3 regions of the Mesorhizobium sp. M2A.F.Ca.ET.042.01.1.1 genome follow, and region 1 is predicted to be linked to each of the others. Evidence: predicted binding sites of a transcription regulator. Region 1 holds the regulator's gene; each other region holds the start of a gene.

Region 1 (10,420 bases):
CCTCGATGGCGGCCTTCATCGCCGCTTCGTCGGTCTTCCAGCGCTCTTCCTGGAAATTCGACCACGAGACGCCGATCACCTTGCCCTTCGCCTCGGCGACCGAAGCCAGCGTCAGCGACATGGCAACACCCGCCAGAATGGCGGCTGCGAATTTTTTCATAATATCCTCCCTGCGCCCTGTGCGGCGCGACCCAGACTGGCCCGAAGGCCGGCATAGAGGCTTTTTTTCGAGCCTCAAAAAAATAGTGATGCAGCGAAATGAAGCTGTCAACCGAGATTCTGATGGCATTTGATGGGTCCAGGCATTTTTTTCGGAGTCCGCAATAAATAATGACATCGGCTTTGGCTTCTGCCACTATCCTTAGCGTGTCAGCGTCAGGCCATGGCATCATCACAAGGCCGCGATGACCGGGGAGGACGTGCGAGACGATGTCGGTCGGAATCCGTCACGACGATTTGCGCCGGCGCAACCGCGCCATGGTGATTTCGGCCGTGCGCCGCGCCGGCCAGCCATCGCGGACGGAAATTGCCGCCACCACCGGCCTCAGCCACTCGACCATTTCGGCGATCTCCGCCGATCTGATCCAGGAGGGCATCCTCACCGAGAGCAAGGCCAGCGAGCCGACGGCGTTGAAACGCGGCCGGCCGCAGATTGGCCTGGCGCTGAACCCCGAAGCCGCCGCGGTGCTGACGGTGGTGCTGTCGCTGAACTTCCTGTCGGTCGCCGTCATCGACTATGCCGGCCAGGTGATCGCCGAGGAGCAGCGGCGCCTGGACACGCTCGTCATGCCGCGCGACGAGCTGATCGGCGAGTGCCTGGCGATCGTCCGGCGCCGGCTGCAGGATCCCGATCTCGACGTGGGCAGCGTCGCCCGCATCGCCATGGGCATTCAAGGCATCACCGATTCCCACGCGCGCGCCATGCTGTGGTCGCCGATCACGCCGCTGACCGACATTCCGTTCGCCGATATCCTGGAGAGGGAATTCGGCATCCCCGCCACCATGGAGAACGACTGCAACATGATGGCAGTGGCGCTGCGATGGCGCGATCCCGAGCGCTATCGCGACAATTTCATCGCCATCCTGCTCTCGCACGGCATCGGCATGGGCCTGGTGCTGAAGGGCGAATTGTTCACCGGCACGCATTCCTCCGGCGGCGAGTTCGGCCACATGATCCATCGTCCGGGCGGCGCGCTTTGCCGCTGCGGCCGGCGTGGCTGCGTCGAGGCCTATGCCGGCAACTACGCCATCTGGCGCAGCGCCATGGGGATAAGCGAGGACGCCGCGCCGACCGACGTCGGCGACGCCGACATGCGCGCGCTGGCCGCAAAGGCCCGACAGGAGGACGGCCCCGAACGGGAAGCCTATCGTCGGGCCGGCGAAGCGCTGGGCTTCGGTCTTGGCAGCCTGTTCGCCCTCATCGACCCGGCGCCGGTCGCCATGGTCGGCGTCAGCGCGGCCGCCTTCGACCTGATCGAGCCGGCGCTGAGGGAGGCGATCGCCCAGACCGCCGGCGGCCAGCACTCGAGCTCGATCTCCTTCGACAGCGAACCCAACGAGCTGCCGCTGATCCGCGAAGGCTGCGCCATGCGCGCGCTGACCTTCGTCGACCAGGAGATTTTCGCGCCGGGGGTCCAGACGAGGTCCGGCGCCGCGGGGAAGAACGTCGCCTAAGCGGGTTTCTGATTCGCCGGAGATAAGCGAAGGCCTTTGGGCTTCGTCATTCCAGGGCGGAGCGACGCGAAGCGGAGCGTAGACCCTGGAATCCATGCCGTTACCTGGATCGTAGGGCGCAGCGGCGCAGAATTCTGGACCGTCGCGACGCGTCGAAGTCACGGAATGGATCCTCGGGTCTGCGCTGCGTCGCTGCGCTCCTTGCTCCGCCCGTGGATGACGAAGCACGAGCGTCTCGGCTACTCACCAGCGCATGCGATCCGGTAGTGGACGCATCAATTCCACGAACGGTGAACCTAATCCTCGCGGATCGCATACCCCGCCCCGCGGATGGTGCGGATGACGTCGGGCATGCGGCCGTTGTTGACGGCCTTGCGCAGGCGGCCGACATGCACATCCACCGTGCGCTCGTCGATATAGATCGTCTCGCCCCAGACATTGTCGAGCAGCTGGCTGCGCGAGAACACGCGGCCGGGATGCCGCATCATGAACTCGAGCAGGCGGAACTCGGTCGGGCCCAGCCTGATCTCGCTCTTCTTGCGGTAGACGCGGTGCGATTCGCGGTCGAGCACGATGTCGCCGACCTTGAGCACGCTGGACAGCACCTCCGGCTTGGCGCGGCGCAGCAGCGCCTTGACGCGCGCCATGAACTCCGGCGTCGAGAACGGCTTGACCAGATAGTCGTCGGCGCCGGTGGACAAACCTCGAACCCGATCGCTTTCTTCACCGCGCGCGGTCAGCATGATGATCGGCAGCCGCTCGGTCTCGGGCCGCATCCTGAGACGCCGGCAAAGCTCGATGCCGGAAACCGCCGGCACCATCCAGTCGAGCACGAGCAGGTCGGGAACATTTTCCTGAAGGCGGATTTCGGCCTCGTCGCCGCGGGTCACCACTTCCACCTGGTAACCCTCGGATTCGAGATTGTAGCGGAGCAGCACCCCCAGCGGCTCCTCGTCCTCCACCACCATGATGCGTGGCGCGATCATCGGGGTAACCTTTTCCGTCAGGCGGCCGGCGCCGACATTGCCGTCTCGTCCTGCTTGGGACGGTTGGCGGGCAATTGCGTGCCGGTCAGCACATAATAGGCGTTCTCGGCGATGTTGGTCACGTGGTCGCCGATGCGCTCAAGGTTCTTGGCGCAGAACAGAAGATGCGTGCAAGCGGTGATGTTGCGCGGGTCCTCCATCATGTAGGTCAACAGCTCGCGGAAGACGGAGGTGTATTTGACGTCGATGCGTTCGTCGTCGTTGCGAAGCTTGGCCAGCGCCGTGGCATCGCCCACCGTATATTCCTGGATCACGCCCTGGACCTGGATCAGCACCAGTTGCGCCATGGAATCGATCGAATGCGTGAGGTCGCGAGGGGCGGTGCTGACACCGACCGACCCGACGCGCTTGGCGATGTTCTTGGCGAGATCGCCGATGCGTTCGAGGTCGCCCGCCATGCGGATCGAGCCGACCACGTGGCGAAGATCGTCCGCCATCGGCTGGCGCTTGGCGATCAGCGTGATGGCGCGGTCGTCAAGCTCGCGCTGACGCGCGTCCATGATGGCATCGTCGGAGACGACGCGCTGCGCCAGCGCATTGTCGCTTTCGAGCAGGGCCCTGGTCGAGCCGCCGACCATGGAGCCGGCGAGATCGCCCATGTCGTTGATGAGCCGGCTGATCTGCCTCAGATCCTCGTCGAAGGAGGCGACGGTATGTTCGGCCATGATGTTGTCCTCGTATGAGCTCAGCCGAAGCGGCCGGTGATGTAGTCCTGGGTGCGCTTCTCGCGGGGCGAGGTGAAGATCTTCTCGGTCCGGTCGAACTCCACCAGCTCGCCCAGATACATGAACGCCGTCTGCCGCGACACGCGCGCCGCCTGCTGCATGTTGTGGGTGACGATGACGATCGTGTAGTCGGCCTGCAATTCGTCGATCAGCTCCTCGATCTTTGCGGTCGAGAGCGGATCGAGCGCCGAGGCCGGTTCGTCGAGCAGGATGACCTCCGGCTTCACCGCCACGGTGCGGGCGATGCAAAGGCGCTGCTGCTGGCCGCCCGAGAGGCTCTGGCCGCTGGCGTTGAGCTTGTCCTTGACCTCATTCCACAGCGCCGCGCGCTTCAGCGCCGATTCGACGCGGCTGTCCATCTCGGCCTTGCTGATCTTCTCATAGAGCCTGACGCCGAAGGCGATGTTCTCGTAGATCGACATCGGGAACGGCGTCGGCTTCTGGAACACCATGCCGATCTTGGTCCGGAGCAGGTTGAGGTCCTGCGAGCGGTCGAGGATGTTCTTGCCGTCGAGCAGCACCTGGCCCTCGGCGCTCTGCTTCGGATAAAGCTCGTAGATGCGGTTCAAGACGCGCAGCAGCGTCGACTTCCCGCAGCCCGACGGGCCGATGAAGGCGGTCACGCTGCGCTCGGGCAGCGACAGGTTGATGTCCTTCAGCGCCTTCGACTGGCCATAGTAGAAGTTGAGGTTCTTGACCTCGATCTTGGCCTTCTCGACGGTCGTGTCGGCTACGTTCAGGTCGGTGGACAACATCGGTTTCATCTGTCCTCTCTGCGTCCGGTTAGGCTGCGGGCGATGATGCTCAGCCCGAGAACCGTCAGGGTGATTATGAGTGCGCCCGTCCAGGCCAGCTGCTGCCATTCCTCGTAAGGGCTGAGAGCGAACTGGAAGATGGTCACCGGCAGGCTGGCCATCGGGGCCTTGAGATTGCTCGACCAGAACTGGTTGTTGAGCGCGGTGAAGAGCAGCGGCGCCGTCTCGCCGGAGATGCGGGCGATCGCCAGCAATATGCCGGTCACGATGCCGGACAGCGCCGCGCGGTAGGCGACGGAGCGGATCACCACCCAGCGCGGCGCGCCGATGGCGGTGCCCGCCTCGCGCAGCGCGTTGGGCACGAGGTTCAGCATGTCCTCGGTGGTGCGCACCACGACGGGGATCACCAGGATGGACAGCGCGACGGCGCCGGCGATGGCCGAGAAGTGCCCCATCGGCCGCACCATCAGCTCATAGACGAACAGGCCGACTATGATCGAAGGGGCCGACAACAGGATGTCGTTGATGAAACGCACCACCGTGGTGAGCTTCGAGAAGCGGCCGTACTCGGCCATGTAGGTGCCGGCCAGCACGCCGATCGGCGTGCCGACGACGATGCCGATGATCGTCATCACGATGCTGCCGTAGATGGCGTTGAGCAGGCCGCCGGCATCGCCGGGCGGCGGCGTCATCTGGGTGAACACGGCCAGCGACACCCCGGAGAGCCCCTTGTATAGCAGGGCGCCGAGGATCAGCGCCAGCCAGGCGAGGCCGATGCCGGCGGCGATGACGCAAAGCGCCATCATCACGGCATTCTTGCGCTTGCGGCTCTGGTGAAGTGATGCGGCAGTCGCCATCGGTCAGGCTCCCGTGCGGCTATCGATGCGCAGCAGCATGTAGCGTGCGAGCGCCAGGATGATGAAGGTTATGATGAACAGGATCAGCCCGAGAGCCACCAGCGAGGAGGTGTAGATCGCACCATCGGCCTCGGTGAACTCGTTGGCGATCGTCGCCGAGATCGTCGTGCCCGGCGCGAACAGCGAGGCGCTGATGCGATGCGCGTTGCCGATGACGAAGGTGACGGCCATCGTCTCGCCGAGCGCGCGGCCGAGGCCGAGCATGACGCCGCCCATGATGCCGACGCGGGTGTAGGGAATCGTCACGCGCCGCGTCACCTCCCAGGTCGTGCAGCCGATGCCGTATGCCGATTCCTTCAGCACCGCCGGCACCGTGTCGAACACGTCCTTGGTGATCGAGGTGATGAAGGGCAGCACCATGATGGCCAGGATCAGCGAGGAGGTCAGCAGGCCGATGCCGTAGGGCGGGCCGGCAAACAGGCTGTTGAGGCCGGGGACGCCTTTGAAGAGCCAGATGATGAAGGGCTGGATCGTCGTCTGCAGGAATGGCGCGAAGACGAACAGGCCCCAGATGCCGTAGATGATCGAGGGAATGCCGGCCAGAAGCTCGACGGCGATGCCGATAGGGCGCCGCAGCGGACGCGGGCAGAGCTCGGTCAGGAAGACGGCGATGCCGATGCCGATCGGCACGGCGATGATGATGGCGATGGCCGAGGTGACGATGGTGCCGTAGATGGGCGCCAGCGCCCCGAAATTCTCGGTGACCGGGTTCCAGGATTCGGTCGAAAGGAAGGATATGCCGAATTTCGACAGCGCTTCCCACGATCCGGCGATCAGCGAGATGGCGACCCCGCCGAGCAGAACCAGCACGAGGATGGCGGAAGCGCGCGTGGCCGCCCGGAAGACCATGTCGGTGAAGGCAAAGCGGCGCACTGTCGCTTCCCTGGTCCGCATGGCGGACGATGTCGCGGCTTCGGAAACGGCACTCATCTAGCCCCTCGCATTTCGAAAGAGACAGGAGGGCGCCGGAAGCGCCCTCCCTTGTTCGTCAGGATTACATGCCGGAATAGAGCGGCTTGCCGTTCGCGTCGACGATGTCCTTGCCCCACATTTCCTCGACGCTCTTCACGACCGCGTCGGGCATCGGAACATAGTCCAGGCTGGCGGCCAGCTCGTCGCCCTTGGCGTAGGACCAGGCGAAGAACTTGAGCGCCTCGCCGGTGGCGGCGGCATCGTCGGGCTTCTTGTAGACGAGGATCCAGGTTGCCGACGTCATCGGCCAGGTTTCGGCGCCGGCTTGGTTGGCCAGGATGACGCCGTAGCCCGGCTGCGAGTTCCAGTCGGCATTGGCCGCGGCGGCCGAGAAGGCGGCGGCGGTCGGCTCGACCTTCTTGCCGTCCTTGTTGATCAGGTCGGTGTAGGTCAGCTTGTTCTGCTTGGCATAGGCATATTCGACATAGCCGATCGCGCCGCCGGTCTGCGACACGTTGTTGGCGACGCCCTCATTGCCCTTGGCGCCGATGCCCACCGGCCACTCGAGCGCGGTGTTGACGCCGACCTTCGACTTCCAGTCGGCGCTGACGTCGGCCAGATAGTAGCTGAAGTTGAAGGTGGTGCCCGAGCCGTCCGAACGGTGCACGACCGCGATCGCCTGGTCGGGCAGCTTGACGTCCGGGTTGAGCTTCTTGATCGCTTCGTCGTTCCAGTTGGTGATCTTGCCGGAGAAGATGTCGGCCAGCGTCGGGCCGTCGAGCACCAGCTCGCCCGGCTTGACGCCTTCGAGGTTGACGACCGGAACGATGCCGCCCATCACCATCGGGAACTGCGCGAGCCCGGTGGAGTTGAGATCCTCGCCCTTCAGCGGCGCGTCGGAAGCGCCGAAGGTCACCGTCTTGGCCTTGATCTGCTTGATGCCGCCGCCGGAGCCGATCGACTGGTAGTTGAGACCGATGCCGGTCTCCTTCTTGTAGGCGTCGGCCCACTTCGCATAGATCGGATAGGGGAAGGTGGCGCCGGCGCCGGAGATATCGGCTGCCATCGCGGCGGAGATGCTAAGGGTTGATGCCGCAGCCATTGCAATCGCAACGGCCGCAGAGCGGATGAAATGTCTCATGTGGCCTGCTCCTGTTCGGAAGATGGTCTTTCGGCACCCGTTCTATCGGCGCCCGGTGAGCGCAATAGACTTCGATTATTACAGTCGCATGACAGTTTCGTGTCAGCCCGGTAACGCCTGAACGGGGATGATCGGAAGGGCTTCCGGCGGTCTCTGCGGGCCGGCCGGAGTTTGCCGCGGGAATCAGCGACTTGTCTGACTTTTGAATCAAAAATTATCCCGGCGGCCGGATCGCGGCCGCCGGGAAATAAAATCCGGACGAGAGCGCGTTGCCTGCATGCCAGAGCGGATCATGGCGTGGCCATCGCCGAAAACAGAGTCCGTTGGGGTAGAGTCGACGCTGTTTCTTGTTGGCGGTCGCTGCTCCCGCCCGTAACCGAAGAGCGGAATCAATGCTACGATTGTCAGAGCTTGGCGTTTGCTTTGATATGGTGCGATCGCACCATACGCATACGTCAACGCCTTGCGCCCGCCTGCCGGCTAAATTCGCTTTAACCCGCGCTGCGCCGGGTCTCGATATCCGAACCCAGCCAGCGCTCGAGCTTTTCGAGCAGCGCTCGCGGGCTGATCGGCTTCGGCAGGTAATCGTCCATGCCGGCCTCTAGGCAGCGTTCGCGGTCGCCCTTCAGCGCATGCGCCGTGACGCCCACGATCGGCACATGCGTGCCCATGTCCTGCTCGAGCTTGCGAATGGCGCCTGTTGCTTCCAGTCCGTTCATTTCCGGCATCGACACGTCCATCAGGATCATGCGCGGATTGAGCTTGCCGAAAGCATCGAGCGCCTTGCGGCCGTTGCCGACGATCTCGAAGCGGTAGCCGGTCTCGCCAAGGATCTGGGTGAACACCATCTGGTTCACCTCATTGTCCTCGGCAACGAGGATGTCGAGCCCGCGCTCGGCTTCGGCCGGGCGTTGGCGCGCACGCACGGGCGGCGGCTGCAGCATGGCGCGGTCCGACGTCGCCGTCTGCCCCGGCGCGGCTTGCGATAGGCCGCCGCCAACGGCGGGTTGCGCTGCGGCGCTGGTGTGGCGATGACGCTGGATGGTCGCGACCAGCGTTTCCAGAAGGACGGAGGAGCGCGCCGGCTTGATAAGCTGCGCATCGATGCCGAGGTCGCGATACGCAGTGTTGGCAAGCGACTGGTCGACCGAGGTCAGCATGATGATGGGCGTATGCGCCAGGCCCGCCGTGTTGCGCACGATGCGCGCCATCTCGGCGCCGGTCATGCCCGGCATCTGGTAGTCGAGCACGACGCAGTCGACCGGCACGCCATAGGCAGCGGCGGCAATCAGCACCTTAAGCCCTTCGGCGCCGCTTTCGGCCGCGCAGGAATCGAACGTCCACGACGCCATCTGCTCGCTCAGGATCGAGCGGTTGACGGCGTTGTCGTCGACGATGAGCACGCGGGCGCCGGTGACGTCGACCGGTGTGATGCGCTGCCCGCCCTGCTCGGCCCGGGGCAGCGTGACCGTGAACCAGAAGGTCGAGCCCTTGCCCTCCGCGCTGTCGACGCCGATCTCGCCACCCATCATCGAGACCAGCCGCGAGGTGATGGCGAGGCCAAGCCCGGTGCCTTCGTGCCGCCTGGTCGAGGAGGTATCGACCTGGCTGAACTTCTCGAACACCAGCTTCAGCTTGTCCTCGGGAATGCCGATGCCGGTATCCGTCACGGAAATGGTGAGCTTCGTTCCCGCGGGAGCCCGCTCGCCCGTCACATCGACCAGCACATGGCCCTCGTCGGTGAACTTCACCGCGTTGCCGAGCAGGTTGGTGACGATCTGCCTGACACGGCCGACATCGCCGACGAACTGGCCGTCGAGCCCCGGCTGGACGCGCACGATGAGCTCCAGGTCCTTCTCCTTGGCGCGCGTCGAGACCAGCGTCGCCACATCCTCGATCGCCTCGGCAAGATTGAATGGCGCCGGGTCGAGCACCAGCTGGCCGGCGTCGATCTTGGAGAAGTCGAGGATGTCGTTGATGATGGTGAGCAGCGCGTTGCCGGATTTGACGATGATGTCGGTGAACGTCTTCTGCTTCGGATCGAGGTCCGACTTTGCCAAAAGCTCCGCCATTCCAAGGACCCCGTTCATCGGCGTGCGGATTTCGTGGCTCATATTGGCGAGGAATTCCGACTTGGCCCGGTCGGCGAGCACGGCGCGCCGCCTCGCTTCGCTGAGCTCGGCCTCGCGCTGCTTGAGCTCGGTGATGTCGGTGGTGGAGCCGATGAGATAGAGCGAGCCGTCGGAGGCGATCATCGCGCCCTTGCGCGCGAACTGGTGCCTGACGCTGCCGTCCGGCAGCACCACCGTCTCTTCGATCTCCTGAGTTTCGCCGGTGCGCAGCACGGCAAGGTCGCCGGCGACGAAGGCTTCGCCGTCGGCGCCGAATATCTCGACGTCGGTCTTGCCGATCGCCTCTTCCTTGCTGAAGCCGGTGAGGTCGCACCAGCCCTTGTTGACATAGAATTGCCTGAGGTCCGAACGCTTGGCGTAGATCGACACCGGCACATTGTCGATCAGGCTGCGGAACACCTCGTTCTCGCTCATGCTCTGCCGAAGCGCCTGCTCGCGCGCCTTGACGTCGGTGATGTCGGTGCTGGAACCGACCAGATGCACCGACCCGTCAATGGCCACCAGTCGGCTCTTGCGCGTCATCAGCTGCCGCACGGTGCCGTCGCGATGGGTGACAGCCTCCTCGACCTCGCGTCCAGTGCCGGTCGCCACGACTTCGGTATCGTCATTGCTGAAGCCGTCCGCCTCTTCCGACGCGAAAAGCTCGCGATCCGTCTTGCCGAGCACCTCGTCCTTGGCGAATCCGGTCAGCGCGCACCAGGCCTTGTTGACGAATTCCATGCTGAGATCGTCGGCCTTGATGAAGGCCGCCACCGGCAGCTCATCCATCACGTGCCGGTAGAGGTCGATCTGGCGCATGGAGTCGCGCAGCGCCTTTTCGCGGACCTTGATGTCGGTGATATCGACACGCACGCCGATGAACGTCCCGTCATCGGTGCGCATGTCATAGACCTGGTACCAGCGCCCGTCGGCGTTGAGGCGCTCGTAGGCGGAATTTGGCAAACGGTACCGCCTGAGCATGGCGTCGAGCCAGCGCTCGGTGTCGACGCCGTACAGACCGTCGATTTCAGTGTCGCCGCTCGAGCGAAAATAGCCGACCGAATGGCCGAGAGACAATGCCTCGCGGAATGTGCGGCCCGGCTGCCAGGCCGGCTTCAGCGCCGGCAGCGTGTCCTGCA
Region 2 (10,420 bases), on a different contig from region 1:
AAGCTCGACAAGGCCCGGGATGATGAAGTCGCCGCCCATATCCTCGCCGGTGCGGGCAGCGCCCGGCTCGACGGCGGCGATCAGGCCGTCGCGCAACAGAAGCGAGCCCTCGACGATTTCGTCGGGCAGCACGATGCGGGCATTGGTGAGAACGGTTTCGGCGGTCATCTCAGGCGGTCCTATCTCGAGCGGTCGGCAATCAAATCAGAGCAATTCCAGGAAAAGTGCTTTGCGGTTTTCCGTCCGGAATTGCGTAAAAACTAAAGATAGGGCGGTTCAGCGTCCCGCTGATCCGCCCTAGGCTGTCTTACGGGCCGGGCCACGGCCAAGCGCATGGTGCGAAAGCACCATGAACGGGGCGCCGGGCTCGCTTTCGACGAACAAGGTCAGCGCATCGACCGGCACCGGCTGGCGCAGCACGTCGGCGAACAGGCCGTCGATCGCCGCGCGAAGACGCGGGCTTTCCTCGGGCCCGACACGCCCCGACAGCGTCATATGGAAGCGGAATGTGTCGAAGACATAAGGATAGCCCCATTGGCAAAGGTTGCGGAACTCGTCCGGCTTCAGCGCGTCCGGGCTGCGGCGCTCGATCTCGGCCTCGGTGAGCGGCGCGCGGAAACTGTCGAAGGCGCGCACCACCTCGCCGGCGAAGTCGTTGAGCGGCGCGAACCGCGTTTCCGGCACCAGCGCGAAGAAGCCGTCGATCTGGCCGACGACAAGGCGCGGAATGACGACCGGCGGCGTCGCCTCGGCGAAGGCGTCGAGCGCGGCGCGCAGCGAAGCCTCCGTCTCGTTCGGCGCCAGCCGGAATGGCGCCTTCAGCGTCGCATGGAACCCGTAACGCCGGGCCGATGCCGTGTGGAAGGCGACTTCCGCCGCCGACAGATCGCCCACCGCCTCCACCGGCCGCGTCGCCGCCCCGAACGGGTCGCGGCCCAGCCAGTTGGCGGCAATGCGCGCCAGCTTCTCGTCCTGTCCCGGTGTGTAGTAGATGGCGTATCGCATCGGCGTTCCTCGTCAAGCGCGTCGCGCCCGAAGGATCATGCGACGCGCTTCAAGTCATTGTCTTGGCAAGTCGTGGGTCCAAAACGCCAAGGCGTTTGCGGCGACATGCACCGGAACCGCTGCCATAGGTGATTTCCATGACGGATTGACGAAGCTCATGGGTTTTCGAAGGCAAGTCCAGCCGCAAGCTCGTTAGCCGACGATTTTTCCCTGCTGGACCAATGCGCGGTCAGGCCTTCATAAGCCACTCGTGCTCGGCCGCGTTGTGGAATTTCCACGTCCGCTTCGGTCCGGCCATGACGTTGAGATAATAGAGGTCGTAGCCGTGACAGGCCGCGCAGGGGTGGTAGCCCTTCGGCACCAGCACGACATCGCCGTCCTCGATCGCCATCGCCTCGTCCAACTCGCGCACGCCGTTGCGGTCCGCATCCGTGTAGACGCGCTGGAAGGCAAAGCCCTGCGGCGGGTTGAGGCGGTGGTAATAGGTCTCCTCGAGATAGGATTCGGCCGGCAGATTGTCCTGGTCGTGCTTGTGCGGCGGGTAGCTGGAGGTGTGGCCGCCGGGCGTGATGACCTCGACCACCAGCAGCGAATCCGCCGGCTTGCCCTCGGGCAGGATGTTGGTGACATAGCGCGTGTTGGTGCCCTTGCCGCGCACCTCCTGGCCAAGATCGTCCGGCCCGATGACCCGCACCGGCAGGCCGCCGCCGAGGCCCGGCGCCGAGCAGACGGCGAGCTCCAACTCGGTGTCGGCGGTCACCGACCATTCAGTGCCTTGCGGCACATAGACCGACCAGGGCTTGCCCTCGAAGGGCGACATGCGCTCGCCGAGCAGGCCAAGATCCTTGCCGCCAGCGGTCGCCTTGCCCTTGCCGGTGACGAAGACCAGGCAGACCTCACGGTCGCCCGTCGTGCCGCCCGCCGCCTCGCCCGCCTTCAGCCGATGCAGGTCGAACCCGACATAGGTCCAGCCGGCGCTTTGCGGCGTGACGTGTGCGACATGGCCGTGGCCCCTGTCGGCCTTGACGAGCAGTTTCGACATTTTTGTCTCCTAATTATTCGACGCTTTGACTGTCAGACCCGCCGCAGCCAGGATTCACTGCTCGATCGCGCACCTTGGGGATTGGCCGGATCCCTCTCAACTTCGTCATCCTAGGGCGAAGCAGGAGCGAAGCTCCGTCGCGGAGACCCTAGGATCCATGCCGTTACCTCAGACGAAGGGCGCAGCGGAGCAGAATTCTGCACCGTTGCAACAGGTCAAAGTCATGGCATGGATCCTAGGGTCTGCGCTGCGTCGCTTCGCTCCTTGCTCCGCCCTAGGATGACGAAGCGAGGTGCGTTTCGACTAGTCGCCAACGCATGAGGTCCGCCAGGCACGCAGTATCCGATCCGTAGAAGCTTCTGAGCCATGGATCAGTCATTCCTTCGGTTCGGGGTCGGCCTTGTTCTCCTCAGCCCGCTTATACAGATAGAAAAACTGCCACACCGCGTAGCCGGCGAAGCCGAGCGCGATGACGCCCCAGAACGGCGTGCCGGAGGCGAACTCGATCACCGACCAGACCAGGCACACCGCCACGACGGCGATGCGCCGCCACAGCGGCCGGAAGAAGGGATGCTCATAGTCTTTCATCGCGCCAATCCAGGATTTGCCAAGCGCAACGGATAGACCGGGCGCCCTGACTAATCCATCGTTTATGATCAGACCGGGAAACCCTGTGTCTCCACCGTGTAACCGGCGGCCGTCATCACCCGCATCAGCTCCTTGTGGCCGACCTGGGCCATCTTGAGCGGCGGGTTCTTCTTCGGATCCTGTTCGGCTTCCACGACGAACCAGCCTTCATAGCCATGATCGGCGAAGCGCTGGACGATGGCTCCGAAATCGAGCGAGCCGTCGCCCGGCACGGTGAAGGCGCCGAGCGCCACGGCATCGAGGAAGGACTGTTTCGTGCGGTCGAGCCCTTCGATCACACCCATGCGCACATCCTTCACATGGACATGGTTGATGCGCTTGTGATGGTTGTCGATGGCGCGCAGCACATCGCCGCCGGCAAAGGCGAGATGGCCGGCGTCGAGCAAAAGCGGGATGCCTTCGCCGGAGTTGCGCATGAAGGAATCGAGCTCCGGCTCGGTCTCGACCACAGCGGCCATGTGATGGTGGTAGGAAAGCGGCATGCCCTGCTCCGCGCACCATTCGCCGAATGCGGTGACGCGCCGGCCATAGGCCTTCATCTCGTCGTCCGAAAGTTTTGGCTTGGTGGCCAAAGGCTTCGAGCGGTCGCCCTGGATCGAACGGCCGACCTCGCCATAGACGATGCAGGGCGCGTCGACCGCCTTGAACAGCTCGATCATAGGCTGGATGCGGTCCTTGTTCTTTGCCAGGTCCTCGTTGACCAGCGTGCCGGAGAACCAGCCGCCGCAAAGGGTGACGTCGGCCTCCTTCAGGATCGGCAGCATCACCTTGGGATCGTTGGGGAAGCGGCGGCCCATCTCCATGCCGGTGAAGCCCGCCGAGCGCGACTGGCGCAGGCATTCCTCCAGCGACACGTCGTCGCTCAGTTCCACGAGATCGTCATTCCACCATGCGATGGGAGACATGCCCAGTTTGGCTTTCAAGTCGTCACTCCAAATGTCGGTTCGTTCCTACCTCCCCCTTGGTCGGGAGGGTCGCTGCAAAGCAGCGGGGAGGGGGCAGCGCCGACCCCCACCCGGACCTTCGGTCCGACCTCCCCACAAGGGGGAGGTAGGGGATCTGCGCTGTCAGCTTCAATTACCGATGCTCTGCATCTGCTTCTTGTCCTCATACGCCTTGCGCGCGGCGTTCACCTGTGGCCGCGACGAGACTTCCGGCACGGCGACGTCCCACCAATGGCCGCCGGCCTCGGTCGAAACCAGCGGATCGGTGTCTATGACTAGAACGGTCGTCCTGTCGTTCTTCTTTGCCTTGGCCAGCGCCGTCTCCAGCTCGGCAATCGACGCCACCTTCTCGGCGATGGCACCCATGCTTGCCGCATGCGCGGCGAAGTCGACATCGGGCAGCACCTCGTGGCGCGCGTCCTTCAAGAGATTGTTGAAGTTGGCGCCGCCGGTCGCCATCTGCAGCCGGTTGATGCAGCCATAGCCGCGATTGTCGAGCAGCACGATGGTGAGCTTCAGGCCAAGCATCACCGAGGTGGCGATCTCGGAATTCATCATCAGATAGGAGCCGTCGCCGACCATGACGACGACCTCCTGGTCGGGCTTGGCCATCTTGGCGCCGAGCCCGCCGGCGATCTCATAGCCCATGGTCGAGAAGCCGTATTCCCCATGATACGAGCCGGGGGCGCCCGCCTGCCAGAGTTTGTGCAGTTCTCCCGGCAGACCGCCAGACGCATTCAGCAGCGTCACGCCCGAGCCCATGGCGCGCTGCACGGCGCCGATCACCTGCGCATCGGAAGGGTAGGCGGCGTTGGTCGAAGCCGTCACCTTGGCGGCGGCGGCCTGCCACTCCGTCTTGCCCCTCAGCGCATTGTCGGTCCAGGCGTTAGGGGCCTTCCAGCCCTTCAGCGCCGCGGCAAGCTCGGCGAGCCCCTCGGCCGCGTCGGCGACCAGCGGCAGTGCCCAGTGCTTGCCGGCGTCGAAGACCTGGGTGTTGAGCCCAATGATGGTGCGGCCGGCATTCTTGAACAGTGCCCAGGAACCGGTGGTGAAATCCTGCAGCCTGGTGCCGACGGCAAGCACGACATCGGCCTCCTCCGCCAGCCGGTTGGCGGCGGACGTGCCTGTCACCCCGACCGCCGCCATGTTGAGCGGATGATCATCAGGCAGCGAGGACTTGCCGCCCTGGGTTTCGCAGACCGGAATGCCGGCGCCCTGCACCAGCTTCGCCAGTTCACCGGAAGCCTGCGAATAGAGCACGCCGCCGCCGGCGATCACCAGCGGCTTCTTCGCCCCTTTCAGCGCCGCGAGGGCGGCCGCCAATTCATTGCGATCCGGGCGCAGCCGGCGCGGCGTCCAGAGGCGCTCGGCGAACAGGCTTTCCGGATAATCATAGGCCTCGGCCTGCACATCCTGGCAGAGCGACAGCGTGACCGGGCCGCATTCGGCGGGATCGGTCAGCACCTGCATGGCGCGGTTGAGCGCCGGGATGATCTGCTCCGGCCGCGTGATGCGATCGAAATAGCGCGACACCGGACGAAAACAGTCGTTGACGCTCGCCGTGCCGTCAGAGAAATCCTCCGCCTGCTGCAGCACCGGATCGGGCAGGCGGTTGGCGAAGACATCGCCCGGCAGGAACAGGACGGGCAACCGGTTCACATGCGCAAGCGCCGCCGCCGTCACCATGTTCAGCGCGCCGGGGCCGATCGAAGAGGTCGCGGCCATGAAGCGGCGGCGGAAATTCGCCTTGCCATAGGCGATCGCCGCATGCGCCATCGCCTGCTCATTATGGGAGCGGAAGGTCGGCAGCTCGTCGCGCACTTGATAGAGCGCCTCGCCGATGCCGGCGACATTGCCATGGCCGAAGATCGCCCAAACGCCGCCGAAGATCGGCACCTTTTTGCCGTCTATCTCCGTCATCTGGCGGGACAGAAAGCGGGTCAGCGCCTGCGCCATCGTCAGGCGAACGGTCTTGCTCATTTCGTTTCCTCCGGCTTTCGTTGACGCCGTTTCTTATGCTGCCCGTGTTCTATGCTGCTTTTCGACCGCGCGCGGCAAGCCATGCCTCGGTCAACTGTTCGAAGCGGGACGCCATGTCGGCGATGGCCTCGTCGTCCGAGATCTTGCCGGCCAGCCATTGTTCGGCGGCGTTGATGAAGATGGTGCGACCGACCGCGAATCCCTTCACGATCGGCGCATTGGCGGTGGCGGCGAAGGCCGCGACCAGCTCGTCCTGCGGCGCTTCCAGCCCCAGCAGCACGACGCCGCGGCACCATGGATCGTTCTTGACGATCACCTGTTCGATCTTCGCCCAGGCGCCTGCGGAAGCCTGCGGCTCGAGCTTCCACCAGTCGGGCTTGATGCCCAGCGCATAGAGTTCCTCCAGCGCGCGCGGAATGGTGGTGTCGTCGAGCTTGCCATGCTTGCCGGCGATGATTTCGACCAGCAGTTCGCGGCCGACTTTCCGGGCCGCCTCGAACAAAGCGCGCAGCTTCTGCTGCTGTTCAACTTTGAGCGTCTCGGGATCGTCTGGGTGATAGAAGCACAGGCATTTGATGCAATGGTCGACGGGCCATTCGGTGAGCTGCGAGCCGATATCCTGCGAGAATTCGAAGCGCAGCGGCCGCGATCCCGGCAACTCGACCGGACGGCCGAGCCAGGCGAAGGGATGGCGGGCGAATTCGAACATGGCGTCGCGGCCGTATTTCTCATCGATCAGCATGCCATAGCCGTCGCGGCCGGCGGCGACTTTTGCTGCAGCCTTGACCGTCAGCACCTTGAAGTCGGGGATGCGCGAAACGTCGGCGCCGACCCTTGCCGCGACATCCTCCAACTGGACGCGATGGTCGCAGGCCAGCGCCATCAGCGAGGGAGTGTCGCGCCTGCGCGTCGTTGCCCAATGGATGTGGTTGATCGCCTCGTCCTTGCGCAGCGCCAGGTGCTTGCTGCCGTTCTTCAGGAAGAACTGCAGCTCTTCGAAGGTCGGATATTCCGGCGCGCAGAGCAGGCGCGACACGGCAAAGGCGCCGCAGGCATTGGCCCAGGTGGCGGCGGTGGCAAAGCTTTCGCCGCCGAGCCAGCCGCGCAGGAAGCCCGACATGAAGGCGTCGCCGGCGCCGAGCACATTGTAGATCTCGATCGGGAAGCCCTTGCCGACGACGCCGTCCTCGAGGTCGTCGCTGATCGGCCCGTCATAGACGATGCAGCCCTTGGCGCCGCGCTTCAGCACGATGGTGGCCGAGGACAGCGCGCGGATCGTCTTCAGCGCGCTCAGGCAATCGTCGGCTCCGGAAGCGATCATGATCTCCTCCTCGGTGCCGACGATGAGGTCGCAATCGGGCAGCACCGTCTTCAGCTGCGCCGAGACACGGTCTGATTTGACATAGCGCTCGAAACCCTCGGCATGGCCGGCAAGCCCCCAGAGGTTCGGGCGATAATCGATGTCGAAGACAACCTTGCCGCCTCGGGCCTTCATCAACCGGATCGCCTTGCGCTGCGCTGCATCGGAATTCGGCCGCGAGAAATGCGTGCCGGTGACGACCACCGAGCGCGCCGAGGCGATGAAGGCCTCGTCGATATCCTCTTCGGCCAGCGCCATGTCGGCGCAGTCGGAGCGGTAGAAGATCATCGGCGAGACGCCTTCGCTCTCGACCGAGAGCAGCACCAGCGCCGTCAGCCGCTCCTTGTCGGTCTTCAGGCCATCGACGGAGACGCCCTCGCGCCGGAGCTGCTCGCGGATGAAGTGGCCCATCTGCTCGTCGCCGACGCGCGTCAGCAGCGCCGAGCGCAGGCCGAGCCTTGCCGTGCCGACGGAAATGTTGGCCGGGCAGCCGCCGACCGACTTGGCGAAAGAGGTGATGTCCTCCAGCCGCGAGCCGATCTGCTGGCCATAGAGATCGACCGAAGCGCGGCCGATGGTGATGACGTCGAGCGGCGGGTATCTCCCTTCCACGGCTTCGCCCATTCGAACCTCCCATCGGCTTTGTTATGCAGAGCAGCGTCGTTTGGACAGCGCGCGCCGGCGACGGCGTGGTGTCGCCAATATGAAATATTAATTCCAATCCGTAGTCAATATGGAATGAGCGTTCCCGAGCCGAAAAGCGCGCCTCCGCGAGGCTCAGCCCTTGCGGCGTCGCCCGGTTTCGCGGCGCTTCTCGCCGACGGCGACGGTCAGCGCCATGGCCAGCGCCATCGTCGCCGAGATCGAGCGGAAGCCGCCGAAATCGGCCTCGGCGACCTCGAACCAGACCTTGGCGAACTGCGCCAGCGGCGAGAAGGACGAGTCGGTGATGGCCACGATCGGCACGCCCTGTTCCGCGATCGCGCGCGTCTCCTCGATGGTCGCCGGGGCGTAAGGCGAGAAGCTGATGGCGATGACGGCGTCGCGCGGCGTGGCGAAGCCGATCATCTCGGCGTTCAGCCCGGCGGCCGATTCCACCAGCTGGTTGCGGATCTTGAGCTTGCCCAGCGCATAGGCGATGTAGGAGGCGACCGGATAGGAGCGGCGCTTGGCCAGCACATAGATGGTCTCGGCTTTCGCTAGGAGCGCGATCGCCTCTTCGAAATGCGCGTCGTTCAACGCACGCGAAATGTCGCTGAGCGAGGTGCTGGCGGCGGCGACAAAGCCGTCGAAGATTGCCCTGTGGCCGGCGCCTTCCTCGGCCTTGGCGCGGAGTGCGGCCAGCCTTTCGTCATAGGAGGAGTTGCGCTCGCGCAGCCGCTCGCGGAAAACCTGCTGCAGGCTGGTGAAGCCGTCGAAGCCGAGCTGCTGGGCAAAACGGATCAGCGTCGAGGGCTGGACTCCGGCCGAGGCGGCGATGCTCGCCGCCGTGCCGAAGGCGATGTCGTCGGGATTGTCGAGCGCATAGGCGGCGATCTGCGCGATGCGCTTGGGCAGGCTCGCGCGCCTGTCCAGGATCGTCGCGCGCAGCGTTTCGAAATCGCGAGGCACCCGTTCGTCCATCGTCGCTCCGTCCGCGCCCATAATGGTTGTCCCTCTCCTGCCTCATCATAGCGAGTTCGCGCAAGAACACCATAAAAAATGATTTGTATGTTCCATTTCTTATCGAAATGGACTAATTCATCCATGTCAATATTCCCAAGTCTCGGAGACAATCGACATGGTCGGAGTGGGCCTCATCGGCACGGGCTTCATGGGCAAGTGCCACGCCATTGCCTGGAACGCGGTGGGCACCGTCTTTCCCGATGTCGAGAAGCCGAGATTGGTGCATCTGGGTGAGGTGAATGACGAGCTGGCCAGGCGCAAGGCCGGCGAGTTCGGCTTCGCCAAGGGCTCCGGCGACTGGCACGCCGTGGTCAACGATCCGGAGGTCGATGTCGTCTCGCTCACCACGCCCAACCAGTTCCATCCCGAAATGGCGATCGCCATCCTCGAAGCCGGCAAGCATTTGTGGTGCGAGAAGCCGATGGCGCCGAGTTTCGCCGAGGCCGAGACCATGGCGGCCGCGGCGAGGAAATCCGGCAAGGTCGCCGGGCTCGGCTACAACTACATCCAGAACCCCGCCATCCGCCATATCGGCGCGCTGCTCGAAGAAAAGATCATCGGCGATGTCAACCTCGTGCGCATCGAGATGGACGAGGACTTCATGGCCGACCCGGAAGCGCTGTTCTTCTGGAAGCACGAGGCGGCGTCCGGTTACGGCGCGCTCGACGATTTCGCCGTCCATCCGCTGTCGCTGATCAAGGTGCTGTTCGGCCGCGTTTCGCGCGTCATGTGCGACATGGCCAAACCCTATGCCGACCGCAAGACGGCGTCCGGAGAACGCCGCGCGGTCGAGACCTACGACATCGCCAGCGTCTTGCTGCATCTCGAGAACGGCGTCGCCGGCACGCTGCTAGTCAACCGCTCGGCCTGGGGCCGCAAGGGCCGCATCGCCATCCAGATCTTCGGCTCGAAGGGCTCGATCCTCTACGACCAGGAGCGGATGAACGAATTCCAGCTCTATCTCACCGCCGACCGGCCGACCGAGCAGGGCTATCGCACCATCCTGGTCGCGCCGCACCACAAGCCCTATGATTCCTTCCTGCCCGCGCCGGGCCACGGCCTCGGCTTCAACGACCTCAAGATGATCGAATGCCGCGAGCTTTTGATGCGCATCGCCGGCAAGCCGGCCCGCATCATCGACTTCGACGAGGGGCTGGAGATCGAGCGCACCGTGCATGCCATGGCGCGCTCCTTCCAGGAGCAGCGCTGGGTCGATGTGAGGTGATCGAGCCGAGCGCCGGGACCGGTTTGGCGGCCCACGGCGACCGGCCAATGCGATAATGGATCTGAGCATCAGGCCAGGTTAATGGCGACGTTGCGCAGCAGCGCCACGGATTTGCGCATGCCCTCCATCGGCGACAGCATCATGTCCTCGTGCTCGATCGACAGCACGTCGTCGTAGCCGGCCTGCTTCAGCGCGGTGCAGAACTGCCGCCACCAGGTCTCGCCGTGGCCGTAGCCCAGCGTGATGTAGTTCCAGGCCCTTTCGGAAAAAAGCGTTGGCGGTCGCGCATCGAGCACGCCGTCGATGCCGGCCGGCACCGGCTCGACGCGCGTATCCTTGGCGTGGACATAGTAGATCGCCGAGCCAAGCTTGCGCACGGCGGCGATGGGATCGGCGCCCATCCACATCGGATGGCTCGGATCGTAGTTCGCGCCGACCGTCTCGCCGACAGCATCGCGCAGCCGGAATAGCGTCCGTACGTTGTACACGGCCTGATGCCCATGCAATTCCAGGCAAAGCTTCCTGATGCCCAGATTGTTAGCGAACGTGAC
Region 3 (10,420 bases), on a different contig from region 1:
TTCGTCGGCACCGGCTACATCGTCAGCGTCCGGCATGGCCCGTCGACCTCCTACGCCGCCGTGCGCCAGCATTGGGAAAGCTGCCCGCATTCACTGGCCAAGGGTGAGGATTTCGTCCTCTACGCCATCCTAGATTTCATCGTCGACAATTACATGCCGGTGCTGGAGCAGATCGAGGACGAGGTCGAGGCGATCGAGGACAAGGTGCTTCTGAAGCCGATGACTGGTTCCGATATCGAGCGCCTCTACATGCTGCGCCGCGATCTCCTGCGGCTGCGCAATGCGGCCTTGCCGCTGGTCGAGGTCTGCCGCCGGCTGACCAGCGCCGACCTGCCGCAGATCCATGCCGCCATGCATCCGCTGTTTCGCGATGTGACCGACCACATCCGCACCGTGCAGGAAAAGATCGACTCCCTGCGTGAGGTTCTGGCCTTCGCTTTCGAAGCCAGCCTTCTCGTCGGACAGAGCCAGGAAACCGCGATCTCGAAGAAGCTCGCCTCATGGGCCGCCATCCTGGCGGTGCCCACCGCCTTCGCCGGCATCTACGGCATGAACTTCACCGACATGCCGGAGCTGAAGATGGAATATGGCTATCCCGTCATCCTGCTGGTGATGGCCGCGATCTGTGCGTTCCTGTATTGGCGGTTCAAGAAGAATGGGTGGCTGTGAGCGGAAGCGAATAGCCAATAGGGAGTAGCGAATAGGGAATAACAAAAAACGGCTTGCTCCTTGTCACAGAAGCCAAGCCGTTCTATTCGCTATTCGCTATTCGCTATTCGCTATTCAGCGAGCGCGGCGTCTTTCCGCCGCCGGCTGGAACGCAACCCGGGAATGATACTTGCAATACGGTCCGGTTTCGGCGGCGTCGTTGCCGCAGAAGCTGAAGTCTTCCGAAAGCGGGTCGCCATTCGGCCATTTGCAGGTGCGTTCGGTCAGCTCGACGAGCTGCAGGTTGCGCGAGATCGGAACCACGACATTCTCGACCGGGCGGATGTAGTGGCGCGCGACCGGCTCGGCGTCGAACTGCACCTGCAGCGCGGTGGCGCCGATGGTGGCGGTCACATGGCGCGCCGGGCTCGCCGCGCGGGCCACCGATTTCTGCATCGAGGCGCCTTGCGTCGCCTTCTTCTGGCGCGCCGGGGCAGCCGTCGCGCGGCCGCGGCCCGACAGCTTCAGGCGATGCACCTTGCCGATGACGGCATTGCGGCTCACTCCGCCAAGTTGTGCGGCAATCTGGCTTGCGCTCAGACCCTCCGACCACAATTTCCTGAGAAGTTCTACCCGCTCGTCAGTCCAGTTCATGAGACCGCGCTCCTGCTAATGCGTGCGGCAGCCAGAATCCTCTCCCGAGCCGGCTCTCGCCGGGCAAACGACACCACATGTACCGGGTGATTTAGGTCCGCCGCACGAAATATAGTTATTTCTCGACTACAATTACCTTATGCGCTGACTCGGTGACAAGAGTCCCAAAGGCAACACTGATTCGGTTTTTACGGTTTTCCCCAACTTGCCTGACCGCTGATGGGCCGGCGTGGCATCGGGGCTTGCCACGCGCTTCTGCGTGACGTTTTCGTTGACTTCATGGCCGAAAAACATGATAAGCCGCAAAGGCCGCCGCATTGGCGGCTTTTTTGATTTCCGGTTCCGGAGACGCATATAATGAGCGGTTCGGCGCTTTACGAGACCTTTGCCCGCGCACCCCTGGCTTTCGACCGTGGGGAGGGGACCTGGCTGGTCACCGACAAGGGCGAGCGATATCTCGACTTCGCGGGCGGCATCGCGGTGAATTCGCTGGGCCACAGCCATCCGCATTTGGTCGCGGCGCTCACCGAACAGGCCGCCAAGCTCTGGCACGTCTCCAATCTCTACGAGATCCCGGAACAGCGCCGGCTGGGCGAGCGGCTGGTCGATGCCACCTTTGCCGACAAGGTGTTCTTCACCAATTCGGGCGCCGAGGCGCTGGAATGCGCCATCAAGACGGCAAGGCGCTATCAGTTCGTCAAGGGCCATCCCGAGCGTTTTCGCATCATCACCTTCGAAGGCGCCTTCCACGGCCGCACGCTGGCGACGATCGCCGCCGGCGGCCAGTACAAATATCTCGAGGGCTTCGGGCCCAAGGTCGAAGGCTTCGACCAGATTGCATTCGACGACATCGATGCCGCGCAAAAGGCGATCACGGCGGGGACCGCGGCCATACTGATCGAGCCCGTGCAGGGCGAGGGCGGCATACGCCCGGTGCCGACGCAGTCCTTGAAACGGCTGCGGCAGCTCTGCGACCAGCACGGCCTGCTTCTGATCTTCGACGAAGTCCAGTGCGGCATCGGCCGCACCGGCAAGCTGTTCGCGCATGAATGGGCCGGCGTCACGCCCGACCTGATGGCGATCGCCAAGGGCATCGGCGGCGGCTTCCCGTTGGGCGCCTGCCTCGCCACGGATGAGGCGGCGACCGGCATGACCGCCGGCGTGCACGGCACCACCTTCGGCGGCAATCCACTGGCGATGGCGGTCGGCAACGCCGTGCTCGACGTGGTGCTGGCCGACGGCTTCCTCGAGGACGTGCAGCGCAAGGCGCTGTTGTTGAAGCAGGGCCTTGCGGCGGTCGCGGACGAATTTCCCGAGGTCATCGAAGGCATCAGGGGAACCGGCCTGATGCTCGGCCTGAAATGCGCCATGCCCAACACCAAGGTGAACATGGCGCTGCGCGACCAGCACCTGCTTGCCGTGCCGGCCGGCGACAATGTCATCCGCCTCCTGCCGCCACTCACCGTCACCGACGAGGAGATCGGCGAGGCGCTGAAGCGCATCCGCGGCGGCGCCAAGGGGCTGACCGACGCGATAGCGGCCGAAGCCGCGAAATAAGTTCTGGAACCTGCCGATGAGCGTCCGCCACTTCACCGATCTATCCGCCGTTTCGGCGGGCGACCTGCGCATCATGCTGGACGACGCGATCGCGCGAAAGACCAGGCTCAAGGCGGGTGAGCGCTCAAAACCGCTCGACGGCAAGGTGCTGGCCATGATCTTCGACAAGCCGTCGACGCGCACGCGCGTGTCCTTCGATGTCGGCATGCGCCAGCTCGGCGGCGAGACGATCATGCTGACCGGCACCGAGATGCAGCTCGGACGCTCGGAGACCATCGCCGACACGGCGAAAGTGCTGTCGCGCTATGTCGACGCCATCATGATCCGCACCACCTCGCACGACCGGCTGATCGAGCTCACCGAGAACGCCACGGTTCCGGTCATCAACGGGCTGACCGACGATACGCATCCCTGCCAGCTCATGGCCGACATCATGACCTTCGAGGAGCATCGCGGCCCGGTGGCCGGCAAGACCTTTGCCTGGACCGGCGACGGCAACAATGTGCTGCACTCGCTGCTCGAAGCCTCGGCCCGGTTCCGTTTCAACTTGAATGTCGCGGTGCCGGAAGGCAGCGAGCCTTTCGAGAAATATGTCGATTGGTCGAAAGCCAACGGCGGCAAGGTCCGGTTTGCCAAATCCGCCGAGGAAGCCGTCGATCAGGCCGATTGCGTCGTCACCGACAGCTGGGTCTCGATGGGCCAGGAGCACCGCGCTCGCGGCCACAACGTCTTCCTGCCCTATCAGGTCAACGCGGCGCTTATGGCCAAGGCCAAGCCCGATGCGTTGTTCATGCACTGCCTGCCGGCGCATCGCGGCGAAGAGGTCACCGACGAGGTGATCGACGGGCCGCATTCGGTGGTCTTCGATGAGGCCGAGAACCGGCTGCACGCCCAGAAGGCGGTGCTGGCCTGGTGCCTGGGCGCTTGAGAAGGGCGGACCTGACCGCTTCCGGCCAGATTGGGGTCAACTTGATCTGGGGACAGGTGATGCCTATTTGCGGGCCATCACGTAAATTGAACGCGCTTCGACGCATGCGGCTCATCGGGTTGCATGGCTGCGCCCCGGAGTTTTGTCATGTTGGAAACCCAGACCTTGGCTGAGCATAAACCCCAACTCGGTGAATTCGGCTTCGCCGGCGACGACCACGTCGTGCCTTACGAGGTCGCGCCGCTTGATGTGCGCGGCCGCACCGTGCAGCTCGGGCCGATGCTCGACGCTATTTTGAGCCGCCACAATTATCCCGAGCCCGTCGCCCGCCAGCAGGCTCTGCTCGGCAACGGCGTCCTGGCTCTGACCATCGACCAGGGCGCGCACACGCAGCGCTACCAGGGCATCGTCCAGCTCGACGGCACCTCGCTGGAGGATGCCGCGCGCACCTATTTCCGCCAGTCGGAGCAGATCCCGACCGATATCAAGATGTCGGTTGCCAAGCTGGTCACGCCCGGCCCGGGCGGCGCACACGAGCAGTGGCGGGCAGGCGGCATCCTGGCGCAGTTCCTGCCTCAGGCGCCGGAGCGCATGCGCATTCCCGATATTTCGGGCGGCGACGGCGACGACCGCGAGCTGACAGACCACCCGGCCGACAATTCCTGGCAGGAATTGCTGGCGCTGCTCGGCACTATCGAGCCGACCGAGCTGATCGACCCGACCGTGGGCGCCGAGCGGCTGCTCTACCGGCTGTTCCACGAGCACGGCGTGCGCGTCTTCCGCAGCGTGCCCGTCGACGACCAGTGCTCCTGCTCGCGCGAGAAGATCCACGGCATCCTCCAAGGCTTTTCGGCTGAGGAGATCAAGGACTCGACCGAGGAGGGCGGCATCCATGTCGCCTGCGAGTTCTGCTCGACGCAATACGACTTCGACCCGGCAGAGTTCGCCGCGGAGTAAGAAAGCTCCGGTTCCTCGCCCCACGAAGTGGGGAGAGGTGGCCCGGCGAAGCCGGGACGGAGAGGGGTCTTTGGCATAGCTGGTAACCCGCTGTCCAAAGACGCCTGAGCGCATATCTCGTGTTCGCTCCCGCGCCAATCCCTCCGCGGAGATTTGGCCTCGCGTAGGTCGTCCCCCTCTCCGTCCCGGCTTCGCCGGGACACCTCTCCCCCGCTTTGCGGGGGTGAGGAACCCAAGTTCTCTAATTCACCGTCCGCCTTGTCCCCGGCATGTCGAGCGAAAACGCCGGTATGGCGATGTCGAACGTCTCGCCGCGGCCGTTGCGCATTGTGTAGTGGCCGACCATGATGCCCGACGGTGTCGAGAGCGGACAGCCTGACGTGTATTGATAGCTGTCGCCGGGATTGAGCTCCGGCTGGTCGCCGACGACGCCAGCGCCGCGCACCTCCTCGACACGGCCCTGGCCGTCGGTGATGTGCCAGTAGCGCGACAAAAGCTGCACGAAATCGTCGGAGCGGTTGTCGATTGTCACCTGATAGCCCCAGACATAGCGGTTCTCCGACGGATCGGATCTATCCTCCAGATAGAAGGGTCTGACCAGCACTTCGATGTTGCGCGTCACTGCGCGATACATGGGCCACTCCGGTTGCCACGGCGGAACATTTCGTCGCGCTTCCCTGTTGGACGCGCAGCGCCGACCATTCTGCCAGCCTTGTAGCGCACGTGGCGAAAAACAATGTCATTTAAGTGACACATGACAATGTTGGTGTGCACAAACCGTGCCGGGCGACTCGGGCGCTCTGTGACTGATGAAACCGCCGCATGCGGCCAAGAGCAATTCCAGGAAAAGTGTGAGCGGTTTTCCGTCCGGAATTGCGTGAAAACAAAGAGATAGGGTGACCAGATCTCGATGGAACTGACTATCGCAGCCGGCCTGGCTTCGTCAGCCCTTCTTCTCTCGAACCTCGCCAGCATCCTGCTAGCCGCGTCGCGGCTGAAACGAAGACATGTCATTGCGCCGCCCGTCGGCGCGCAGCCGGTCTCGATCATCGTTCCTTCGCGCGGCGTCGAGCCGTTCACGCAGGAGACCCTTCAGCGCGCCTTCTCGCTCGACTGGCCGCGCTATGAGCTGATCTTCTGCGTCGCGCATGCCGAGGACCCGGTAGTGAGGCTCATCGATGCGGCGATCGCGCGCCACCCGAAGCTTCCGGCGCGGTTGTTGATCGGCGACGACCATATCAGCGCCAATCCCAAGCTCAACAACTGCGTCAAGGGCTGGCAGGCGGCGCGGCACGATTGGGTCGTCCTCGCCGATTCCAACGTGCTGATGCCGAGGGACTATGTCCAGCACCTGATGGCGGCATGGCGCCCGGATACCGGCCTCGTCTGCTCGACGCCGATCGGTTCGCGGCCGGACGGCTTTTGGGCCGAAGTCGAATGCGCCTTCCTCAACACGCTGCAGGCGCGCTGGCAATATGCCGGCGAGGCGCTCGGCCTCGGCTTCGCCCAGGGCAAGAGCATGCTGTGGAACAAGCCGATGCTGGACGCCAATGGCGGCATCCAGGCCTTGGCCGCCGAGATCGCCGAGGACGCGGCCGCCACCAAGCTGGTCAACAGCCTGGGCCTGCGCGTCAATCTCGTCGCCTCGCCTTTCGAGCAGCCGCTTGGACAGCGCAGCTTCGCCGAGATCTGGTCGCGTCAGACGCGCTGGGCGCGGCTGCGCCGGGTGACGTTCCCGCTGTTCTTCGCCCCGGAGATCCTCACAGGCGCCGCGATGCCGCTGCTGCTGGCGCTGATTGCCGCGGCAAGCGCCGGCGTCAGCCTGCCCAGCACGGCTTTGTGCGTGCTGGCGATCGCCTACCTGCCGGAATGCCTGCTGGCCGCTGCCAAGGGCTGGTACCTGTCGCCGCGCAGCGTCACCCCGATGATCGTGCGTGACGCCATGCTGCCCGCCATCTGGGCTCGCGCCTGGTTCGGCGGCGCCGTCGAGTGGCGCGGCAATGCGATGACAATCCGCACCCGCGAGCTGAAAGAACTCAAGGAGATCGCCTGAATCGTCTGAGCGATCTCCCGCGATATTTTCCAGCTTATTTTGCCGCCTTCAGCGCCTGCTCGATGTCGTCCAGCAGATCGTCGGTGTCTTCCAGGCCGACCGAGAGCCTGAGCGTGCCGGGACCGATGCCGAGCTCGGCACGTGCCTCGTCGCTCAGGTTCTTGTGCGTCGTCGTCGCCGGATGGGTGATCAGGCTCTTGGCGTCGCCGAGATTGTTGGAGATCAGCACGATGTCGAGCGCGTTCTGGAAGGCGAAGGCCGCCTGCTTGCCGCCCTTGACGTCAAGGCAGATCAATGTCGAGCCGCCGGACATCTGCTTCTTGACGATATCGGCCTGCGGGTGATCGGCGCGGCCCGGATAGATGACGCGCGCGATCTCAGGCCGGCCGGCCAGGAAATCGGCGATCCTGCCGGCGCTTTCGGTCTGCTGGCGCACGCGAAGCGGCAGCGTCTCCAGCCCCTTGAGCAGCGTCCAGGCGTTGAACGGCGAGAGGCTGGGGCCGGTGTGGCGGAAATAGTCGTGCAGGTTTTCGTCGATCCATTTCTTGTCCGACAGGATGACGCCGCCGAGACAGCGGCCCTGGCCGTCTATGTGTTTGGTCGCCGAATAGACGACGATGTGAGCGCCGAGCTGCAGCGGCTTCTGCTGCAGCGGTGTGGCAAAGACGTTGTCGACGATGACGCGCGCGCCGATCGAATTGGCGAGCTTGGCGACAGCGGCGATGTCGACCACTTCCAGCGTCGGATTGGTCGGGCTTTCCAGGAAGAACAGCTTGGTGTTCGGCCTGACCGCCTTTTCCCAATTGGCGATGTCGGTGCCGTCGATCAGCGTCGCCTGGATGCCGTAGCGCGGCGCCAGCGTCTCCACCACCCAGCGACAGGAACCGAACAGCGCGCGCGCCGCGACGATGTGATCTCCCGCCTTGACGCTGCAGAGCAGGGCAGCGGAAACTGCGGCCATGCCGGAGGCTGTCGCGCGGGCATCCTCGGCGCCTTCCAGCGCGCACATGCGCTTCTCGAACATGTCGACGGTCGGGTTAGCGTAGCGCGAATAGATGAAGCCGGGCTCCTCGCCCTTGAAACGGGCCTCGGCAGCCTGCGCCGTCTCGTAGACATAGCCCTGCGTGAGATACATCGCCTCGGCGGTTTCGCCATACTGGGAACGCAGCGTTCCGCCATGCACGAGTGCTGTCTGAGGTTTCCAGTTGCGCTTCTTGGTGCTCATAGCCCTGCTTCCAGACACAAAAAAACCGGCCGCGAAGTCGCAACCGGTCCATACAGCCTTGCGGCTCGACGGTCCTTTAGCGACTTGTTTAACGTGGCTGCAAGCCGACCGGCCAAATCACCACGGGATAACGACCCTTTAAATGACCGCCGCGCTTGCGTCAATTGCCGGCTTCATTAAGAGGTTTGTACCAGCCGGACGGCAACAGCCTGCTTGGGTCCTCGCCCGGCCTTGTGAACGGAGCCAGCCTTTGCGGCAGACAGGCATTCTTCCGGATCAGGACATCGCGGCGCTGTTCAAGGCGAACGCGCTCAAGTCGCCGCGTGCGCTGGACACCAACCAGATCCAGCCGGCCAGCCTCGATCTCAGGCTCGGCGACAAGGCCTATCGCGTGCGCGCCTCCTTCCTGCCGGGGCCCGATCATCTGGTCGCCGACAAGCTCGAACGGCTGAAGCTGCACGAGATAGACCTCACCGGCGGCGCGGTCCTGGAAACCGGCTGCGTCTATATCGTGCCTTTGCTGGAAAGCCTGGCATTGCCGGCCGAGGTTTCGGCCTCGGCCAATCCGAAGAGCTCGACCGGCCGCCTCGACATCTTCACGCGGGTCATGACCGATCGCGGCCACGAGTTCGACAAGATCGCCGCCGGTTATCACGGGCCGCTCTATCTCGAGGTCAGCCCGCGCACCTTCCCGATCGTCGTGCGCGCCGGCTCGCGGCTGTCGCAGATCCGTTTCCGCATCGGCAATGCCGTGCTTTCGGAGAGCGAGCTGCGCGACCTTCACCGTGCCGAGATGCTGGTCGCCACCGAGCCGCCCAATATTTCCGGTGGCGGCATCGCGCTCTCCATCGATCTCGACGGCGACAAGGACGGGCTTGTCGGCTACCGCGGCAAGCACCATACCGGCCTGGTCGACGTCGACAAGCGCGCCGCGCAGGACGTCGTCGATTTCTGGGAGCCGATCTACAAGAGCGGCGCCGGCGAGATCGTGCTCGACCCTGACGAATTCTATATCCTGGTCAGCCGCGAGGCGGTGCACGTGCCGCCGCTCTACGCCGCCGAGATGACGCCCTTCGACCCGCTGGTCGGCGAGTTCCGCGTCCACTATGCCGGCTTCTTCGATCCGGGCTTCGGCCACTCCGCCGCCGGCGGCAGCGGCAGCCGCGCCGTGCTCGAAGTGCGCAGCCACGAAGTGCCTTTCATCCTCGACCACGGCCAGATCGTTGGCCGCCTCGTCTACGAGCACATGCTGAAGCGTCCGCAGGCGCTCTACGGCACCGACCTCGGCTCGAACTACCAGGCGCAGGGCTTGAAGCTTTCCAAGCATTTCAGGACCGCGCGCTGAGCTGCCAATCTCCCCCCTTGAGGGGGAGATGCCCGGCAGGGCAGAGGGGGTCGTCTCACATGGAGCGCGACGTCCTGTGACGCGAGGAGGTTGGCGCTCTACGCGCAGCGACCCCCTCTGTCGCCTTCGGCGACATCTCCCCCTCAAGGGGGGAGATCGGCGCTACAGCGCCTTCACCGCCACCTTCACCGGCTTTTCGATCTCCAGCGGATTGCGCAGCGGCAGGCCGAAATCCGGCGCCTCGATTTCGAACGTGTCGCCGGCCTCGGTCTTGATGCCGTCGGCGAAGGAGAGCGTCGCGGTGCCGAACATATGCACATGCACGTCGCCGGGCTGGCGGAAGGCCGAATATTTGAAGTGGTGGTGCTCGAGATTGGCGATGGTGTGCGACATGTTCGCCTCCCCCGACAGGAACGGCTTTTCCCAGAGCAGCTTGCCGTCGCGCCAGATGCGCGATGCGCCGCGGATGTCGGCCGGCAGGTCGCCGATCAGGATCTCGGGGCCGAACGAGGCGTTGCGCAGCTTGGAATGGGCGAGGAACAGATAGTTCACCCGCTCGGTGACGTGGTCGGAAAACTCGTTCGACAGCGTGAAACCGACGCGGAACGGCGCGCCATCATCGCCGATGACATAGATGCCGGCGATCTCGGGCTCCTCGCCGCCATCCTGCGCGAAGGCCGGCGACATCAGCGGCGCGCCGGGCGCCACCGCCATCGTGCCGTTGCCCTTGTAGAACCATTCCGGCTGGACGCCGACCTGGCCCTTGGCCGGCTTGCCGCCTGCGAGGCCCATGCGGAACATCTTCATGGAATCGGTGAGCTCCTCCTCGCCGCCCTCGCTGAGCTTCTTGTGCATGGAATCGCGCGTCGCCGCGGAGCCGAGATGCGTCAGCCCGGTGCCGGTGAGATGCAGATGCGCCGGGTCCGGATGGTTGATCGGCGAGACCAGCCGGCCCCTCTTGTAGGCGGCATCGAGATCGACCGTCTCGCCATAGCCCTTGCGCTCGATCAGCGCTTCGAGGCCGATGCCCGTGCGTGCGGCCTCCATCGCCAG

What was found. Region 1 encodes PhoB, which activates phosphate uptake and scavenging genes when phosphate is short. Its sites were predicted from a motif close to TGTCATNNANCTGTCAT; they were not measured.
Region 2: EOA23_RS14170 (DUF1045 domain-containing protein) is a predicted target of PhoB. The motif match lies at 1,143-1,159, and genes of this name have one in related genera.
Region 3: EOA23_RS00410 (ceramide glucosyltransferase) is a predicted target of PhoB. The motif match lies at 5,482-5,498, and genes of this name have one in related genera.

The regions. Positions count from the first base shown of each region.
Region 1 is NZ_RZRX01000054.1:3,993-14,412, forward strand. It holds gene xylF (D-xylose ABC transporter substrate-binding protein) at 1-160, opposite strand, end outside; gene EOA23_RS10810 (ROK family protein) at 430-1,674, shown strand; gene phoB (phosphate regulon transcriptional regulator PhoB) at 1,971-2,660, opposite strand; gene phoU (phosphate signaling complex protein PhoU) at 2,678-3,385, opposite strand; gene pstB (phosphate ABC transporter ATP-binding protein PstB) at 3,406-4,209, opposite strand; gene pstA (phosphate ABC transporter permease PstA) at 4,206-5,057, opposite strand; gene pstC (phosphate ABC transporter permease subunit PstC) at 5,061-6,047, opposite strand; gene pstS (phosphate ABC transporter substrate-binding protein PstS) at 6,112-7,170, opposite strand; gene EOA23_RS10845 (PAS-domain containing protein) at 7,662-10,420, opposite strand, start outside.
Region 2 is NZ_RZRX01000078.1:7,247-17,666, reverse strand. It holds gene EOA23_RS14175 (alpha-D-ribose 1-methylphosphonate 5-triphosphate diphosphatase) at 1-168, opposite strand, end outside; gene EOA23_RS14170 (DUF1045 domain-containing protein) at 298-1,005, opposite strand; gene iolB (5-deoxy-glucuronate isomerase) at 1,235-2,047, opposite strand; gene EOA23_RS14155 (DUF3329 domain-containing protein) at 2,423-2,635, opposite strand; gene iolE (myo-inosose-2 dehydratase) at 2,704-3,618, opposite strand; gene iolD (3D-(3,5/4)-trihydroxycyclohexane-1,2-dione acylhydrolase (decyclizing)) at 3,769-5,619, opposite strand; gene iolC (5-dehydro-2-deoxygluconokinase) at 5,669-7,603, opposite strand; gene EOA23_RS14135 (MurR/RpiR family transcriptional regulator) at 7,757-8,602, opposite strand; gene EOA23_RS14130 (Gfo/Idh/MocA family oxidoreductase) at 8,760-9,869, shown strand; gene EOA23_RS14125 (sugar phosphate isomerase/epimerase) at 9,938-10,420, opposite strand, start outside.
Region 3 is NZ_RZRX01000001.1:83,085-93,504, forward strand. It holds gene EOA23_RS00380 (magnesium and cobalt transport protein CorA) at 1-669, shown strand, start outside; gene EOA23_RS00385 (GcrA family cell cycle regulator) at 784-1,302, opposite strand; gene EOA23_RS00390 (aspartate aminotransferase family protein) at 1,660-2,859, shown strand; gene argF (ornithine carbamoyltransferase) at 2,876-3,787, shown strand; gene EOA23_RS00400 (Hsp33 family molecular chaperone HslO) at 3,935-4,744, shown strand; gene apaG (Co2+/Mg2+ efflux protein ApaG) at 4,986-5,378, opposite strand; gene EOA23_RS00410 (ceramide glucosyltransferase) at 5,655-6,797, shown strand; gene EOA23_RS00415 (O-succinylhomoserine sulfhydrylase) at 6,832-8,022, opposite strand; SAM riboswitch at 8,079-8,156, opposite strand; gene EOA23_RS00420 (2'-deoxycytidine 5'-triphosphate deaminase) at 8,273-9,367, shown strand; gene araD1 (AraD1 family protein) at 9,530-10,420, opposite strand, start outside.